DNA from 3 places in the Paenibacillus sp. MCAF9 genome. Region 3 is predicted to be linked to each of the others. Evidence: riboswitches for the same ligand, from Rfam matches in the RefSeq annotation. Region 3 holds a riboswitch; each other region holds the start of a gene.
What was found. Region 3 has a riboswitch for cyclic di-AMP ahead of AB4Z45_RS09385 (NAD-binding protein). Riboswitches for the same ligand answer to the same signal wherever they lie in the genome.
Positions count from the first base shown of each region.

Region 1: linked by a shared signal. The riboswitch ahead of AB4Z45_RS28750 (C40 family peptidase) and the one ahead of AB4Z45_RS09385 (NAD-binding protein) in region 3 are both predicted to bind cyclic di-AMP.
Region 2: linked by a shared signal. The riboswitch ahead of AB4Z45_RS00205 (C40 family peptidase) and the one ahead of AB4Z45_RS09385 (NAD-binding protein) in region 3 are both predicted to bind cyclic di-AMP.

Region 1 covers NZ_JBFREL010000034.1:17,673-22,865, forward strand. Annotated here, with positions in the region: gene AB4Z45_RS28730 (EAL domain-containing protein) at 1-96, shown strand, start outside; gene AB4Z45_RS28735 (GNAT family N-acetyltransferase) at 93-617, opposite strand; gene AB4Z45_RS28740 (MFS transporter) at 734-1,969, shown strand; gene AB4Z45_RS28745 (FAD-binding domain-containing protein) at 2,067-3,410, opposite strand; gene AB4Z45_RS28750 (C40 family peptidase) at 3,569-4,045, opposite strand; cyclic di-AMP (ydaO/yuaA leader) riboswitch at 4,049-4,202, opposite strand; gene AB4Z45_RS28755 (hypothetical protein) at 4,435-4,584, opposite strand; gene AB4Z45_RS28760 (hypothetical protein) at 4,620-5,193, opposite strand, start outside.
Region 2 covers NZ_JBFREL010000001.1:52,396-57,588, reverse strand. Annotated here, with positions in the region: gene AB4Z45_RS00215 (phytoene desaturase family protein) at 1-627, shown strand, start outside; gene AB4Z45_RS00210 (chromate transporter) at 699-1,886, opposite strand; gene AB4Z45_RS00205 (C40 family peptidase) at 2,021-2,497, opposite strand; cyclic di-AMP (ydaO/yuaA leader) riboswitch at 2,501-2,635, opposite strand; gene AB4Z45_RS00200 (MATE family efflux transporter) at 2,871-4,223, opposite strand; gene AB4Z45_RS00195 (phosphoesterase) at 4,302-5,193, opposite strand, start outside.
Region 3 covers NZ_JBFREL010000004.1:303,131-308,323, reverse strand. Annotated here, with positions in the region: gene kdpB (potassium-transporting ATPase subunit KdpB) at 1-1,979, opposite strand, end outside; gene kdpA (potassium-transporting ATPase subunit KdpA) at 1,998-3,677, opposite strand; gene kdpF (K(+)-transporting ATPase subunit F) at 3,696-3,773, opposite strand; gene AB4Z45_RS09385 (NAD-binding protein) at 3,897-4,295, opposite strand; cyclic di-AMP (ydaO/yuaA leader) riboswitch at 4,414-4,584, opposite strand; cyclic di-AMP (ydaO/yuaA leader) riboswitch at 4,676-4,874, opposite strand.

The DNA of each region.
Region 1 (5,193 bases), on a different contig from region 3:
CACGCATGGATTAGAACCGTATCTGTTCTAGCAGCTCCTGGTCTTATTTTACTTATGGATTTGAGGGATTCTGAGCGCGGAGCCCAGCGTCGTTAACGTGCGGCTGCTGGCTCATAAACCATACAATGGCATTCGGCAAAGCCAGTGGGAGTAGACCGCGCATAGGTGTCTGTAATATGGAAGCCGGCTTGTTCATAAACGCGCATCGCACGAGTATTCCAAGTAAGCACCTCCAAATCAATTTCGTTTTGAGGGGTGCGCCTTATTGCCTCTGCGACAATGAGACGCGTGAAGGCAAGGCCGAGGCCTTTACCGCAAAGATCAGGCCGCAATCCGAGCCCGAGCCGCGTTACGCCTGTTAAAGGAAAAAACTGCGCGAACCCAATGAGCGCAGACTGAGCGTCTAGGACAGCTATATATTGGGCAGCACGAAGGACGGGATCGCCAAATTCGATTTCGTCTTTTTTCATTTGCTCCCAAGTCGGCCAATTATATACATCAAATGGAGCCTCGTAGCGCCAGCCGCATAGTTGCTGTGCATGGACGGTTTCGAGCGGGCATATGGTCATATCGCCTTCATCTCGATTATAATGAATAGAGCTTTGATGGCTTGTCATTTGTTTTTACCTCCGCTTGAAAGAAAGTAGCTGAATAGAGCGAATGTCGAATGAAATAGGTTTATTATAACAGATAGGCGTGCGTTGATCGCGCGTAAATAAGGAGAAGCATCAAAATGAAGAAGTTGATCTGGCTAGGCTGCTTGTCATATTTAGTCATCGGCGTTGCCCATGTTGTGGGCGGATCTATCTTGGAACAGCTCATTGCTCATTATGGTTTAACCTATAAAGATGGCGGGCAATGGATTATGAATCAATTCCTCGGGTTCCTGGTGGGTGTTCTGTTAGCGCCATCTATTACTTCGAGAGTTGGAAAAAGAGGCGCAGTACTGATTGCGATGGGCGTACTGACGCTCAGTGAGGCGGCATACAGTTTGCTGCTACCATGGGGCTGGATGCTCGCGATTGCTCCGCTTGCGGGTCTTGGCTTTGGGATGACGGAAGCGGTCGTCGGCGCAATGATTATTGATATGGCGAAAAACGGCAAGGCATCGGCGATGAGCCGATTGGAAACCTTTTTTGGCGTTGGCGCATTGTTGATTCCAATTGCAGCGGCTTATCTGATTCAGCATAGCATATGGCAGGTTTCCTTTCCGATTCTGGCAGCGATGTCAGGCATCACCTTTGTTCTCTGGCTGACGATGTCCTTTGGAGAGCTGGATGATGAGCTTGGTATAGTTGCTCGAACACCGGAAGTGAAGGAAGGCCATTCGAATGAGTTGGAAGGATTGCAATCCACTCGCGGTTCTGTCTTTTTTGGCTATCCGCGCAAAGCACTTCCATTTCTCTTGTTATCGGCTTTATTTTTTATGCTTTATGTAGGAATGGAAATGAGCTTCTCCAACTATCTGCCTTCTATTCTCATCGTTCGATCAGGTGTAGGAGAATCCAGTGCGGCAGCGGTGCTCAGCTTGTTCTGGGGAACGATGGTGCTAGGGCGTCTGTTTGCTGGGCTGTTGGCTGATCGGATGGGTTATTCGCGTTACTTGCTTATTGCTACAGCGGGCGCCTCGGTCGTTTTTGTTTTAATGGCTGTTATGGGTCAGCTTAGCTGGATGCTTGCCTTTGTCGCACTTAGCGGATTGTTCTTCTCGGGTATATTCGGTATCGCTCTTGTTTATGCCAATGAGCTCATTCCGGGTATGACGGAGAGGACAACGAGTTTGCTTGTAGCATTCGGCGGGCTTGGAGGAGCGATTTTTCCGCGTTTGACTGGCTGGATAATGGATCAGTACAACGTGCAATCTACGTTATGGTATATAAGCAGCTTAGTTATACTGCTGCTGCTTCTGCTAGCGGCGATGCTCCTGCTCGGAAGAAAACAAATTCACAGCATACGATCCAAGGCTTAAATGAACTGCAAATTATAAAAAAACCTCCACATTCGCTGTTTCAAAGCGGGTGTGGAGGTTTATTTATTATTAAACGTGTTGTTCTAAATGCTTTCAACTATTTAAGAATGGTTTTGTATACCTCTATGGCGCGCGCGCGTGATGCTTTCAAGTCGACGATGGCACCGCTTTGCGGCTGATGAATCTCTTTGTCTGTCAGATGATTCAAATGAGGCAGCCAGCGCCTAATATAGCTGCCGCTAGGATCATGCGTTTGCGACTGAGTTGCAGGATTCATGATGCGGAAGTAAGGCGCTGCGTCATACCCGAGTGAAGAGCACCACAGCCAGCCGCCGCGATTAAGCGTGTTGTCATAATCGCTTAAGTGAAGGCGGAAATATTGTTCGCCAAGCGTGAAGGGACATAGCAGATTTTTAGTTAAAAACATGGCTGTTACCATTCGCAAGCGGTTGGGCAGCTCACCTGTACGATTGAGCTGCGTCATGGCCGCATCAATGATTGGAATGCCGGTGGCAGCTGCAGCCCATGCTTCTAAATGAGCATCTGAGAGCTTGGACATATCAGCGAGCTGCTCGTAACGAAAGAAATCATCATGATACATCGCTTGGTATAAATAAAAATCACGCCATGCCAGCTGCCGTACCCATAATTCAGACCCCGGAAGCCCTTGGGTCATTTCGTAGGCTTGGCGGGCGGAGATGGCGCCCGTATTAAGGAAACGTGCAAGCTGGCTTGTATGATCACCGGCATATGCGTCCCTGCTCTCCGAATAAGAGGCAAGGCGTTCTCGTACGAACCGTTCCAGCTTGGATAATCCTTTGGACGATCCTTGCACGTTCGTGCCGCCTAGGGCGCGCGAAACGGATTCAGGCAAAGCGAAGGATTGCGCAACCTTGGCATTAATTTCGCTTAAGGTAGCAAGCTCATGAATCGTCGTTTCACTCATTGGGCTATAGCACTCCAGCATAAAGCTGCTCCACTTGCGATAAAAGGGTGTGAAAACCTTGTATGGCTCCATTTTTCGAGCAAATGCCGGGAAAGCATCTAGATCAGCAAGAGGTGAATCGGCAATAGACATCCATCGGCGGCCAAGGCTGCGTGTGGTTAGCCCAAGCTGCTCATCTCGCTGCCGTGAGTAAGGCGTATAGTCTGTATGAACAATAACCTCATCAATGGGATGCGCATGCAGCAGTGCTTCGGTGATCGCAGCAGGATTACCATAAAGCACATGCAGTTCCTTTCCTGCATTAGAATAGCTGTGCAGAAGTGAGGCGGCTTGCGCCATGAAATTCCGGCCGCTATGACTAGTTAAACGGCCATCTCCTGTAATAACGGGATCTATGATTAGCAAATGAATGCCTTGTTTCTCTTTTTTCTTCAAATAATCAAAAGCGCGCAAATCTGCAATACGCAAATCCTTGCGGTGAATAAACAAATACATCAGTGATAGCTCCTTCCATAAGCGCAACATTGAACGGCCGCATTCTAGCTGGAATGAAACAGCAAAGCCGCAAGTCATTTGTCGTCAGAGGACAAAAAACTGCGGCTTTGCTAGATGAGTCTACCCGTTCAACCCTCAAGAAGAGGGATTAGGTTGCTCTATTTTACGTCAACGTTGGCTTGGTATGAATCAGCATCCATGATACGACGAGCAGTTACATATCGTCCCTCATAGTACTCGGAGTTAAGTTTGTCAGTTACAACGCCTCTGCTCGAGGACGAATGTACAAACTTTCCATCTCCAATGTAAATGCCAACATGGGATATGGCGCTATTATTGCCGCCAACTGTGTCGAAGAACACAAGATCTCCCGCAATGAGGTCAGCCTTAGCGACCTTTGTACCTTCTTTTGCTTGCGAACCAGAAGTACGTGAAAGCTCAATGCCCATTTTCTCGAACACATAGCTCGTGAAGCCGGAGCAATCAAAACCTTTCGACGACGTTCCGCCGCTTTTGTACGGAGTACCAATAAGATCATTGACAATTCCGTTCAATTTTGAGTCAGCGAAAGCGCTTCCCGCTTGAAAAGCGAGCACGAGAACGAGACCCAGGATTAATGCGGTAATCTTCTTCAATTGTGAAACTCCTTCCAATGCCGACGAGGTTAGCTGTGGGGTTCGGTTGAAGGCTCCCTATGATTCCTCGGGCGTTTGAAAAAAACTCAAACGTCGGAATCAATTCACCCAAAGTGGTTCCCCCGTATCCCAATAGGGAATTAGGCAGTTTTTTTATTGCTTTGAGAAATATTCGATTATTTTCAATGATCTCCTGCCTTTAGTGGCAATTTCTAATAATTCTCATGTAACCTTTTGACAATTTGCTTCGTTAAACCGTTCTTTCTGTAATATAAACACGCCACAGTAGTGCTTTCTAACTAAATACATGGAGTCAATTTCATTAATTATGTGGATGTTGTGTAAAATATACCGATTTGTCCTTTTGGCGCTATATCGCAAGGACTAGCTTAAAGTGCCGTAAACGGCGGTATTTCACCATTTTGCTCCTCATAAATTAGAAAAATCTCATCTATATCACTCGTGAATAAGAGTAGATTCAGACAGCCTAGCTGCTGCTCCAGATAGAGCGGCAGAAATAGACAAAGGAGGCTGTTCATGAGAACAGCCCCCTTTGGGCAATCGAAAAAAAGATTTATTTTGCGGTGACGATTTTTTCAGAAATGAGCTGTGGATCGTTGTTTTTTTGCTGCATCCAAAACTGTACCTTGTATTTTCCAGCATTTTTAAAATCGTAGGAAACGAGCTTGGAGCTGAACCAAAAGGTGTCTTTTTCGACGAACTCTTTAAAATCATCATCATCTTGGCTGCGGCTGTCGATTGTCGTTTCCTTATCATTAGGATCGACGATGGTCACTTTGAACTCTGAAATCGCCATATTCAAATTATCGATTTGCGCTTGCACTAAAAATTTCTGAACACTGCCTTTATCAACCTGTCCGAACATAGCTCGCTTCTCGTTCATTAGAAACATATGCACATTGGGCTTCTGAATAATGAGCTTCTTATCATTGCTCTTCCATTGGACGAAGGCTTGAAGGGTGTCGCTTAAAGAACGAATACTAATATAAACCTTATCGTCTACAACGACAGCATCGTCAGTGGATTGCTTATTATTATAAAGGAGCGTTACCTTCTGAAATAGTTTGTCTGCTGCAACCAATGAACCGCCCGATAAGAGCAATACCATGGATATAATAACTAGTTTT
Region 2 (5,193 bases), on a different contig from region 3:
GCCGACCGCGTAAAGGATTTAGCAAAATACGAGCCTACTGTATCAGGACTTGTGCTGCTTCTTGGCGTGGATAAAGTGTATGATCAGCTTCTGCACCATAATTTCTTCTTCTCTGAAGATCCAGATAAAGAGTTCAACGATATATTTGTCGAAGGCAAACCTACAGATGATCCAACAGTGTACATCGGGGTTTCAAGCAAAACCGATCCAGGACAGGCGCCGCAGGGCAAAGAAAATCTATTTGTGCTTACTCATGTGCCGCCGCTCAAACCTGGTGAAAGCTTCAAGTCACAGAAGGCGGCTTACAGAGACCTAGTTCTGAATAAGCTCGAACGTATGGGACTAACGGCGCTGAGACAGCATATTGAGTTTGAATATACCTTCACTCCAGATGATATCCAGCAGCTTTATGGTTCTAATGGCGGTTCCATCTACGGCATTGTAACGGACCGCAAGCTTAACGGCGGCTTCAAAATTCCAAGCAAAAGCAAGCTGCTCGATAATCTTTATTTCGTTGGCGGATCAACGCACCCCGGTGGCGGCGTCCCGATGGTCACTTTATCCGGACAACTCACCGCTGACCTCATTAAAGAGCAATTGAGCATTGCTGCAAAATCCGTCATGTAGACAGATTAATTCAAATAAAAAACCTCTAATCCGTTATCGCGGATTAGAGGTTTTTATCTATTGATTAATTATTAAATAAGTTCAAGGACCATTCCGCCTAATGCGCCAGCCACAACAATCATCCAAGGTGGTAGCTTCCAAAAAACAAGCATAATAAACAATACGGCAGCCAAAATAAAATCACCGGACTCTACTATCGCGCTAGTCCAAAGCGGATCATACAGTGCAGCAAGCAATATGCCAACTACAGCGGCGTTAATGCCAACTAATGCACCTTGGATTTTTGAGTTATTTCGCAACCCATTCCAAAACGGCAATGTTCCAGCAACGAGAAGAAATGCCGGCAAAAAAATTGCTGTAGTTGCAACAATGGCTCCAGTTAATCCACCAGAAAGAGTACCAAGATAACTAGCGAATGTAAAAAGTGGACCAGGCACAGCCTGCGCAGCGCTATAACCTGCTAAAAAATCCGATTCATTAACCCACCCGGTAAAGACAACTTCATTCTCAAGCAGCGGCAGCACAACATGTCCGCCTCCAAACACCAATGAGCCTGAACGATAATAGCTATCGAGCATCGCTATCCATTCCATATTTCCCCATTGCCTTAGAAATGGCAAAACAATAAGCAGCGTGAGAAATATAACGAGGCAGGAGATTGCAAGGGAACGGCTAATCCGAATGTTCAAATCAGGAGTACCCTCGACTGTTTTCTTATGATACAACCATACCCCGATCAGCCCTGCTGCAGCAATAATGATCACTTGACTATAGACCGCTTGCCAATATAACGTTGCCGCAGCAGCGATGACTGCTATCGTAGCTCTGTTTCGATCCGGTGTTAGTTTCTGTCCCATCCCTAGAATGGCATGAGCAACGATGGCAACCGCTACAATTTTCAATCCATGAATCCAGCCTGTGTTTCCAAGATCAAATCCTTGCAGCAAAAAAGCAAAGGCAACTAATGCAATGATCGATGGCAGTGTGAATCCTAACCAAGCCACTAGTCCGCCCAATAACCCAGCCCTAACTATCCCTATACCGATCCCAACTTGACTGCTGGCTGGCCCGGGTAGAAACTGACATAAAGCAACGAGGTCTGCATAACTTCGTTCATCCATCCATTTGCGGCGACGAATATACTCATTGTGAAAATAACCCAGATGGGCTATCGGACCCCCAAATGAGGTAAGTCCTAGTTTAGTTGATACAGCTAGTACCTCTACTAAAGATGCGATTGTTCCTCTTTTCAATCCTATAGCCTCATTCCATTACTCATGTTATTTACATTGTAAGCTTGCGAATTATTGGCTTACAACCCTTTAACAAATACTTAATAAATGGTTACATAAAAAAAACCACCTCGTAAGGTGGTTTTTAAAATCATTACGCTTTATTTAGACTCCATCATCGCAGCAAATGTATCTTCCGTTACGACACGCCTTGCTGTTACATAACGTTTTGCATAATAAGAATCGTTAAGGTTTGTAATTGTAACCCCTTTGCTTGTAGAAGAATGAGCAAATTTCCCATCCCCAATGTAAATGCCCGCATGAGAAACGCCTTTGCCGCTTGTGTTGAAGAACACAAGATCACCCACGCGTAGTTCATCTTTATTAACCTCTGTGCCTGTGTCTGATTGCGATTGCGATGTTCTAGGCAGCTTTACATCAAATTGATTAAAGATATGCAGAATAAAACCCGAGCAGTCAAACCCTTTGCTCGTTGTGCCTCCCCATTTATAAGGAGTTCCAACAACCTCGCTTATGGAATCCGTAAGCACAGACTTGGCCGACTTATCTGCAAGCACGCTTCCTCCTCCAGTAAGCAGCAGCAAGCAGGATAACAATAAAATAAAACCCTTCTTCAAAACAACTTCTCCCTTCGGTGCCTACGAGGTTAGCTTATGGGTTCGGTTGAAGATCCCTATGCTTAAAAACATACATTAAGCAATTCACCCTGGGTGGTTCCCCCGTTTCCGATATACAGAACTCGGCATGTCAATAAACCTTATAGTATCGTTAAATTCGATTTTTTTTACCATAATCCTGCAATTGGTTTATTAGAATACTTTCATTTTTCTTCAATATTATTATTTATTTAGCTGTTCACTACATGATTTTTGTCAAAAGTGCTGGTTTTTTTGTAATTAAAATAGATGAATTTCCAATCATATTTTCAAAATATAACGGTTTAAACACAAAAAAAGAGTATCCGTATTTTCATACAGTTACTCTTTCTAGTTAAGCAAGTTTCGCCAAAATATCGACCTTTTGCCAAGAACGTCTCCTCCATCTGTAGAGCATCAGTAAAGCTCTTATCCATTCATCGATTGAAAAGGCCAGCCATATTCCTACCAACCCCATGTCGAACACAATCCCGAACACGTATGCCAGCGGCACACTAATCCCCCACATGGATACTAACCCGGCAGCAACTGGAAATTTCACATCTCCAGCCGCATTTAGACAACTGATAAGCACCATGTTGCAAGCCCGAGCCGGCTCCAGCATAATCGATAACAACATGAGCTGCTTGCCTAACAATATAATTTCCGCATCATTAGTAAAGAGGCTGAGCAATAGAGCTGAGAAGCTATAGATACAAATACCAAGCGCAAGAGAAATGACGAACGCCAGCTTCAAACTTTGCATACTGGATCGATAAGCATCATCCTTCTGATGGGCTCCAATCAGATGTCCAACAATAATTTGCGTTCCTTGACCTATTGCCATTGAAAAAACAAAAACAAAAGAAGTTATGCTCTGCGAATAAATTTTTGTCGTTAACGCTGTCGTACCGATCAGCGTGACTAAATATGTGATTACAACCTGTGAAAGATTATAAGAAACATGCTCACCTGCCGAAGGAATACCTAGTTTAAATATAAGGCCAATATTTTTTCTTTGAAGCTTAAATGGACTAATCAAGCCAACCTTATACTCCAAGCTTCGAATACATAAAATCAAATAAGCGGTCATCCCTATGGCACGGGTTATCCATGTAGATGCTGCTACTCCTTCTACACCTAAATTAGGTAAGCCGAAGGGCTCCATCAGCACCAGATAATTCAAGGTAATATGAAGTACATTAATCCCCAATGCGATGAACATCATTTCTTTCACAATACCGCGGCATCGTAAAATAGTACCTAACGTCATGCTTATTGCTGTGATGAAGACGGAGCTGCCAACAATCGCTAGATAGCTGACTCCTTCTGCCATCACATCCTCGGGCACATTAAAAAGCGCTAAAAACACGTCGGCATAGACAATCAATCCTACGCTAGCTATTAAACCGAGCATAACATTCAAAGTAAGCGCCGTTCTCCCGATTCGATCAGCGCCATGCAAGTTGCCTGCGCCGAGCCATTGATTGAGAATGACACTTGTACCTACCGTAACAAATCCAAACATCAAGCCCACTACAACTAAAATCTGATTAGCTATCCCAACCGCTGCCACTGCTCCATCAGAGTAGCTGCTTAGCATCATCGTATCGACCGTTCCAATCAGCATCCCAAATAAAGCTTCAATAAAGATAGGCCATGTTATCGAGATGATGCTCTTTTGGCGCGGATCAACCTGTTTACTCATTCAAATTCACATTCTTCCTGTTCATGTACTACCCTGCTGTTATCGTCAGACTACTGTTATCATGTATGAGAGTACACCCTATTTAACAAACAAGGGTTGAGAGAATGCGCCGAAACCGCCTTCCAAATAAACTGCCGCCCTTACGTAACCTTCATCACCACGACACTTGTAACTAACGCTATTGAAACGACCGGAAGTCTCGTATAGCACATTTCCGTCTTTGCCAAACAAGGTTGCGTATTTGTACATCCGGTCCAATCCTTCACTCGCAAGCAGCTTAAACTCAATCGTCCCATCCGCTGCTTGAATCGACTCAAACCCATAGCCTGTGGAAACATAGAAGCTTCCGGATTTCATCGCTGAAGTAATACTCTCATTGGTGTTTTGCTCTGCAAGCACCATATTCCAAGTTCGTTTCTCTTGCCCATATACATGAAAATCGTCTCCGCCAAACCCCCATACTTTTCGCCCAGCTGAGAGCAGCGCATCCCATTTGTCGAACGCAATGTCGAACGCTGGATTTCCTTCGCCATTTACGATCTCGATTCCGGTGTAGCAAGGCATCGCGAGCATATCTTCAATCGGCCAATACTGCGAATAATAACGATTCGGATGTAAGAGTACGCTCATTCCCCCTTGCTTCGTGCAAAGGTCAGAAAACTGCTGATACCTTTCTACCGAAAACTCGTTTGAATAGTTGTCCATCATCGAGCGCGGAGGGTTAATGAGAAGCATATGCCTTTGCGGACTGCTAACCTCCATCGCTTCGAATACGGTCGTGATTGAACGTTTCCCTTCATGAACGGTAATGAAATCATGGTCGGAAATGCCGAGGAAATCGTATTGCCCATACATCCGGTAAACTGTCTCAAGCGTTTGAGAGCCGCAAGCACTATTTGTTGTATGGTTATGGAAGCTCCCTTTCAGCCACATGCCCTCTTGTTTATCATAAGGATTTGAAATGATTATT
Region 3 (5,193 bases):
ATGACACCGCCCAGACCATAAATGAATACGTTGCGGCTAAGCAATTTGGCTCCGCTCATCGGTTTGTACGCTACGCCTTTAATGGCAAGCGGGATAAGCAGAGGAATAATAATGGCGTTAAAAATAAGCGCCGACAGTATAGCAGACAATGGAGAACCTAAATTCATAATATTTAGAACGCCCATCTCGGGAATGGCAAGCATGAACATCGCTGGAATGATTGCAAAATATTTGGCGATATCATTAGCGATACTAAAAGTCGTCAGTGCCCCTCTTGTCATAAGCAGCTGCTTGCCGATAGCAATGACTTCAATAATTTTGGAAGGGTCCGAATCCAAGTCAACCATATTGGCAGCTTCTTTTGCAGCAATCGTCCCGCTGTTCATAGCAAGACCCACATCCGCTTGGGCAAGTGCAGGAGCATCGTTTGTACCGTCACCAGTCATCGCAACCATTTTTCCTTCGGCTTGTTCACGGCGTATAACCGCTATTTTATCTTCCGGCCTGCTCTCCGCAATAAAATCGTCGACTCCCGCTTCATGTGCGATGGTTGCTGCAGTAAGCGGATTGTCTCCCGTACACATAATCGTTTTGATGCCCATTTCACGCAGCTGATCGAATCTTTCCTTCATTCCTGGCTTAACGGTATCCTTCAAATAGATAACACCAAAGATTTGGTTATCAACAGCTACTGCGAGCGGTGTACCGCCTAATGTAGCAATCGTATTCGAAATATTTTCTAAATCGGACGGGATGGTTCCCCCCTGAGAAGCTACCCACTTCCGAACCGCATCGACAGAGCCCTTCCGAACTCGGCGGCCGTTTGCCAGATCAATACCGCTCATTCGCGTCTCTGCTTTGAATTCAATAAATTCGCCGCCTTCCGCAAGTGAAGCATCATAGCTTGAGCCCTGCTTCTTCATCCATTCAAGCACAGATCGGCCTTCAGGCGTTTCATCCTTAAGCGAGCTAATAGCCGCCCAACCCGATAAAGCTTGAAGATTGCTGCCTCCGACAGGGACAAGCTCGCTTGCCATCCGGTTGCCGAACGTGATCGTTCCTGTTTTATCCAAAATCATCGTATTAATGTCGCCTGCTGCTTCAACAGCCTTACCTGACATAGCCAGTACATTAAACTGAGTTACTCTATCCATCCCAGCAATGCCGATTGCTGATAATAATCCGCCGATGGTCGTCGGAATCAAACATACGAGCAGCGCGATTAATACTGGAATTTCTAAGTGGATACCCAAATAGTCAGCGATTGGTGCCAACGTAACGACTACAATTAAGAAAATAATCGTTAAGCTAGTCAAAAGTGTATTGAGCGCAATTTCATTAGGCGTCTTCTGACGTTTCGCTCCTTCAACAAGGGCAATCATCCGATCGATGAATGACTCCCCAGGGTCACTCGTCATGCGCACTTTAATTTTGTCACTCACAACCCTTGTACCGCCTGTAACCGAGCTGAAATCTCCTCCAGCTTCTTTAATAACTGGCGCCGATTCACCTGTAATCGCTGATTCATCTACGGAAGCCAGCCCTTCAATGACCTCGCCATCACCAGGAATCATCTCACCTTGGGATACGATGAAAATATCGCCTTTGCGAAGCTCCGTTGATGATACGACTACAATAGAGCTGCCGACGAGCTTATTGGCGCTCATTTCCTGCTTAGATTTTTTGAGCGAATTGGCCTGTGCCTTGCCCCTGCCCTCTGCAATGGCTTCAGCAAAGTTAGCGAACAGCAGCGTGAAAAGCAGGATGAAAAACACGGTAATATTAAAGCCTATGCGTTCTTGAGAATTAAAGTAATTTGGAAAAATAGTCATCAGCAGAACGATAACCGTCCCTACCTCGACAACAAACATAACTGGATTTTTCATCATCGTAGCTGGATTTAATTTCACAAAGCTATCGATGACGGCATGTTTAACCGCATCTCCCGACAGCAAATTATTCTTCTTATTTTTATTCATTATCGTTCACCTCATCCGTTAGCGGAGTGTCAAATATTCTGCAACCGGCCCAAGCACGATGACCGGCAAGAAGGTTAATGCACCAATTAAAAGAACAGTACCAATTAGTAATATAGTGAAAAGTCCATTATCTGTACGGAACGTCCCGATTGTTTCTGGAACAGGCTGCTTGCGAACAAGAGAACCTGCAACCGCAAGCATCGCAATCATCGAAATATAACGGCCGGTCAGCATGACTAGCCCAGTACTAATATTCCAGAACGGCGTATTGTCGCCTAATCCCTCAAAGCCGGAGCCATTGTTCGCTGCCGATGACGTATATTCGTAAAGCACCTGGCTAATGCCGTGGAATCCGGGATTCGTAATCGCTCCGTGACCCAAATCCGTCATAAAAGCGATGGCGGTGGGCACCAATATAATGAAGGGATGAACTAGAATCGCTATCGCTATCAGTTTCATTTCTCGCGGCTCTACTTTTCGTCCCAGAAACTCTGGCGTTCGCCCAACCATCAGCCCGCATATAAACACAGCTAGTATGGCGTACATGAGCATATTGATAAGCCCTACTCCCTTGCCTCCAAATACGACATTAAGCATCATTTCAGCAAGCGGGACCAAGCCGCCAAGCGGTGTAAGCGTGTCATGCATATTGTTGACGGTACCCGTTGTCGCAGCAGCTGTTACCGTTGTGAACAGTGCCGATTGCGCGATACCGAACCTTACTTCCTTGCCTTCCATGCTTCCTTGAGTAGCGTCGATTCCTAGTGCGCTCATAGCAGGATTGCCTGTTTTCTCCGATGTGTAAGCAAGGCTTAGAAACACTAGAAACAGACACATCATGGCGGAGAATACAACCCAGCCCTGCTTTTTGTTTTTAGCAAAAAGCCCAAATGCATAAGGCAGCGAAGCCGGCAGCGCCCACATCGACAAGATTTGAATCACATTCGTTAATGGATTTGGGTTTTCAAATGGATGAGCCGAGTTCACTCCAAAAAAACCGCCGCCGTTTGTGCCCAAATGTTTGATGGATTCAAGCGAAGCTACAGGACCGATTGCAATTTGCTGCATGGCTCCCTCAAGCGTTTTAATTGTAAATGTTGGATCAAGTGTTTGCGGCACCTGAAGAGCGACAAGCACTAGCGTGATAATAAAGGAAATCGGAAGAAAAATTCTTGTGTGTGCTTTTACAAAATCCTCGAAAAAGTTGCCGATCGTCGTTCCTTTACTCGTAATCCCACGAACAAACGCGATGGCAACCGAGAAGCCCGTCGCCGCTGACGTGAACATCATCATCATGATGACCGCCATTTGGGAGAAATAAGATAAGGCGCTTTCCCCGCTGTAATGCTGAAGATTCGTATTGGTAATAAAGCTGATGACTGTATTGAAAGTCAGTGTAGGCTCCATGGCTGCCATGCCATTTGGATTAAACGGCAGCGCATTTTGGAACCGCAATATCAAATAGCTGAAAGCAACTAAAATTAAATTGGTTGCAACAAAGCTGAGTGCGTATATCTTCCAGCTCATGCCCTCTCTTTTTTTGAGACCAATAAGCTTAAATATAAATCGCTCCGTCCCTCCGAATACTTTGTCTAACCGATTGTGTTCATTTGAGAACACATGATAGACGTAAGTACCAAGCGGCTTAACTAACAATACAAGAACGGCAATGACGATAAGCAATTGTAAAATATCCATCTTGTAAATCCCCCTCTATTAAAACTTCTCCGGATGAATTAACGCATAAATCAGATAAACGAAAACAAATACAGCCGCTATCGCTATGAGAGTCATTGGCCTTCGCCCCCTGTTTTCTCAATAACACTGGAGCACCAAGTTAAAAATCCGTAAAATAAACCGAAGCTAGCTAACAACGCCCCGAACATATAAAAATCCTGCATGTAAACCCCTCCTGCATTATTTGCTGCTTAATAGAAAACCGACTTCACCGGTATGAGAGAATACGATATGATCCGCTCCGAGCCCCTTGTAAATAGCCCTTGGATTCCACTGCTGTGTGATGACGTAAATGGACTTTGAGGTCCAAGCTCTGCAGCACTGTACAAAGCGGCAGCTAAGCGCCAAGCTGCTCTCGAATATAAATACCTCGCTAATGGTCATCGAAGGAACATTCCAGCTTTGACGATCATTCGAATTGATGTACAAAACATTGCTGATACCCTGCTTGCGAAGCTGTTTTTCTTCCTGTTTGCTATTGGTCAAAACGATAAATTTTAATTGATGAAACTGCAAAGTTCGTATGAATGATTGGCCAGCCTCGTTTAGACCAGCAACAATAATATGCTCTTCCTGCAACCGAATTCTCCTCCATATGGTAAAAAAGGCAACAAAAAAGAAGCCTTGGGATAAGAGGAACTTTTCCCGCGGCTTCTTTGCCCGCAGCAGAATAAGCCGCGGGAAGCACGATGGCTGTTGCCTCTCTCGAGTACACTTACGAGGTTAGCTGTCGGATTCGGGCCTTGAGAGTTGCCCTACGCTTGATCATTTTCAAGCGATTCACCCCATGAAGCGAAGTCGTGATTGCACACGAATCGTTCGTTGGTTCCCCCGTTCCTGCTGCTGCAGGACTCAGCGTTTTCTTACATTTTGTAGCAAATTAAACTTTTTTGGGCACAAAAAACCACAGAGGTCTATGACACTCTGCGGTCGAAGTTAATCGATCACAAGCTTCATCATTCCTCTCTCGGTCCACGCTTACGAGGTTAGCTGTCGGATTCGGGCGGTGAGAGTCGCCCTACTTTGACCGGTATCCATGGCACCTGTCAAAGATTCACCCCTGCTCTGCGTTTGTTCGACTCTCACATCGAACAGGCGCATCGCGTCATTATTGGTTCCCCCGCTTCCGCTTTCACGGAAACTCAGCGATCAGTAAATCGAAACTTATTTATAAATCCTGTATCGAATATTACTCCTCGCTATAAATACTGTAAAGGCAGTCTGCTGCCTAATTTAGCCAATTTCAGCCTTGCAGAGCGATTCGCAACGCTTACATTCATTTCGATCTCTCGATATCTCACTATTTCTCAGTTTTACTCTTGTTTTCAAAAATAGTGTTCATTCCCTTTCTAACGATTTTATGCGTGAATAATCAGATTTCTCTATAATCGAGAATGGAAGAGAATAAACGAGTATTTCGAAGAATTACCCTTTTTTTACTGGCATAACGAATGGATTTCTTTTAATTTGGCATATG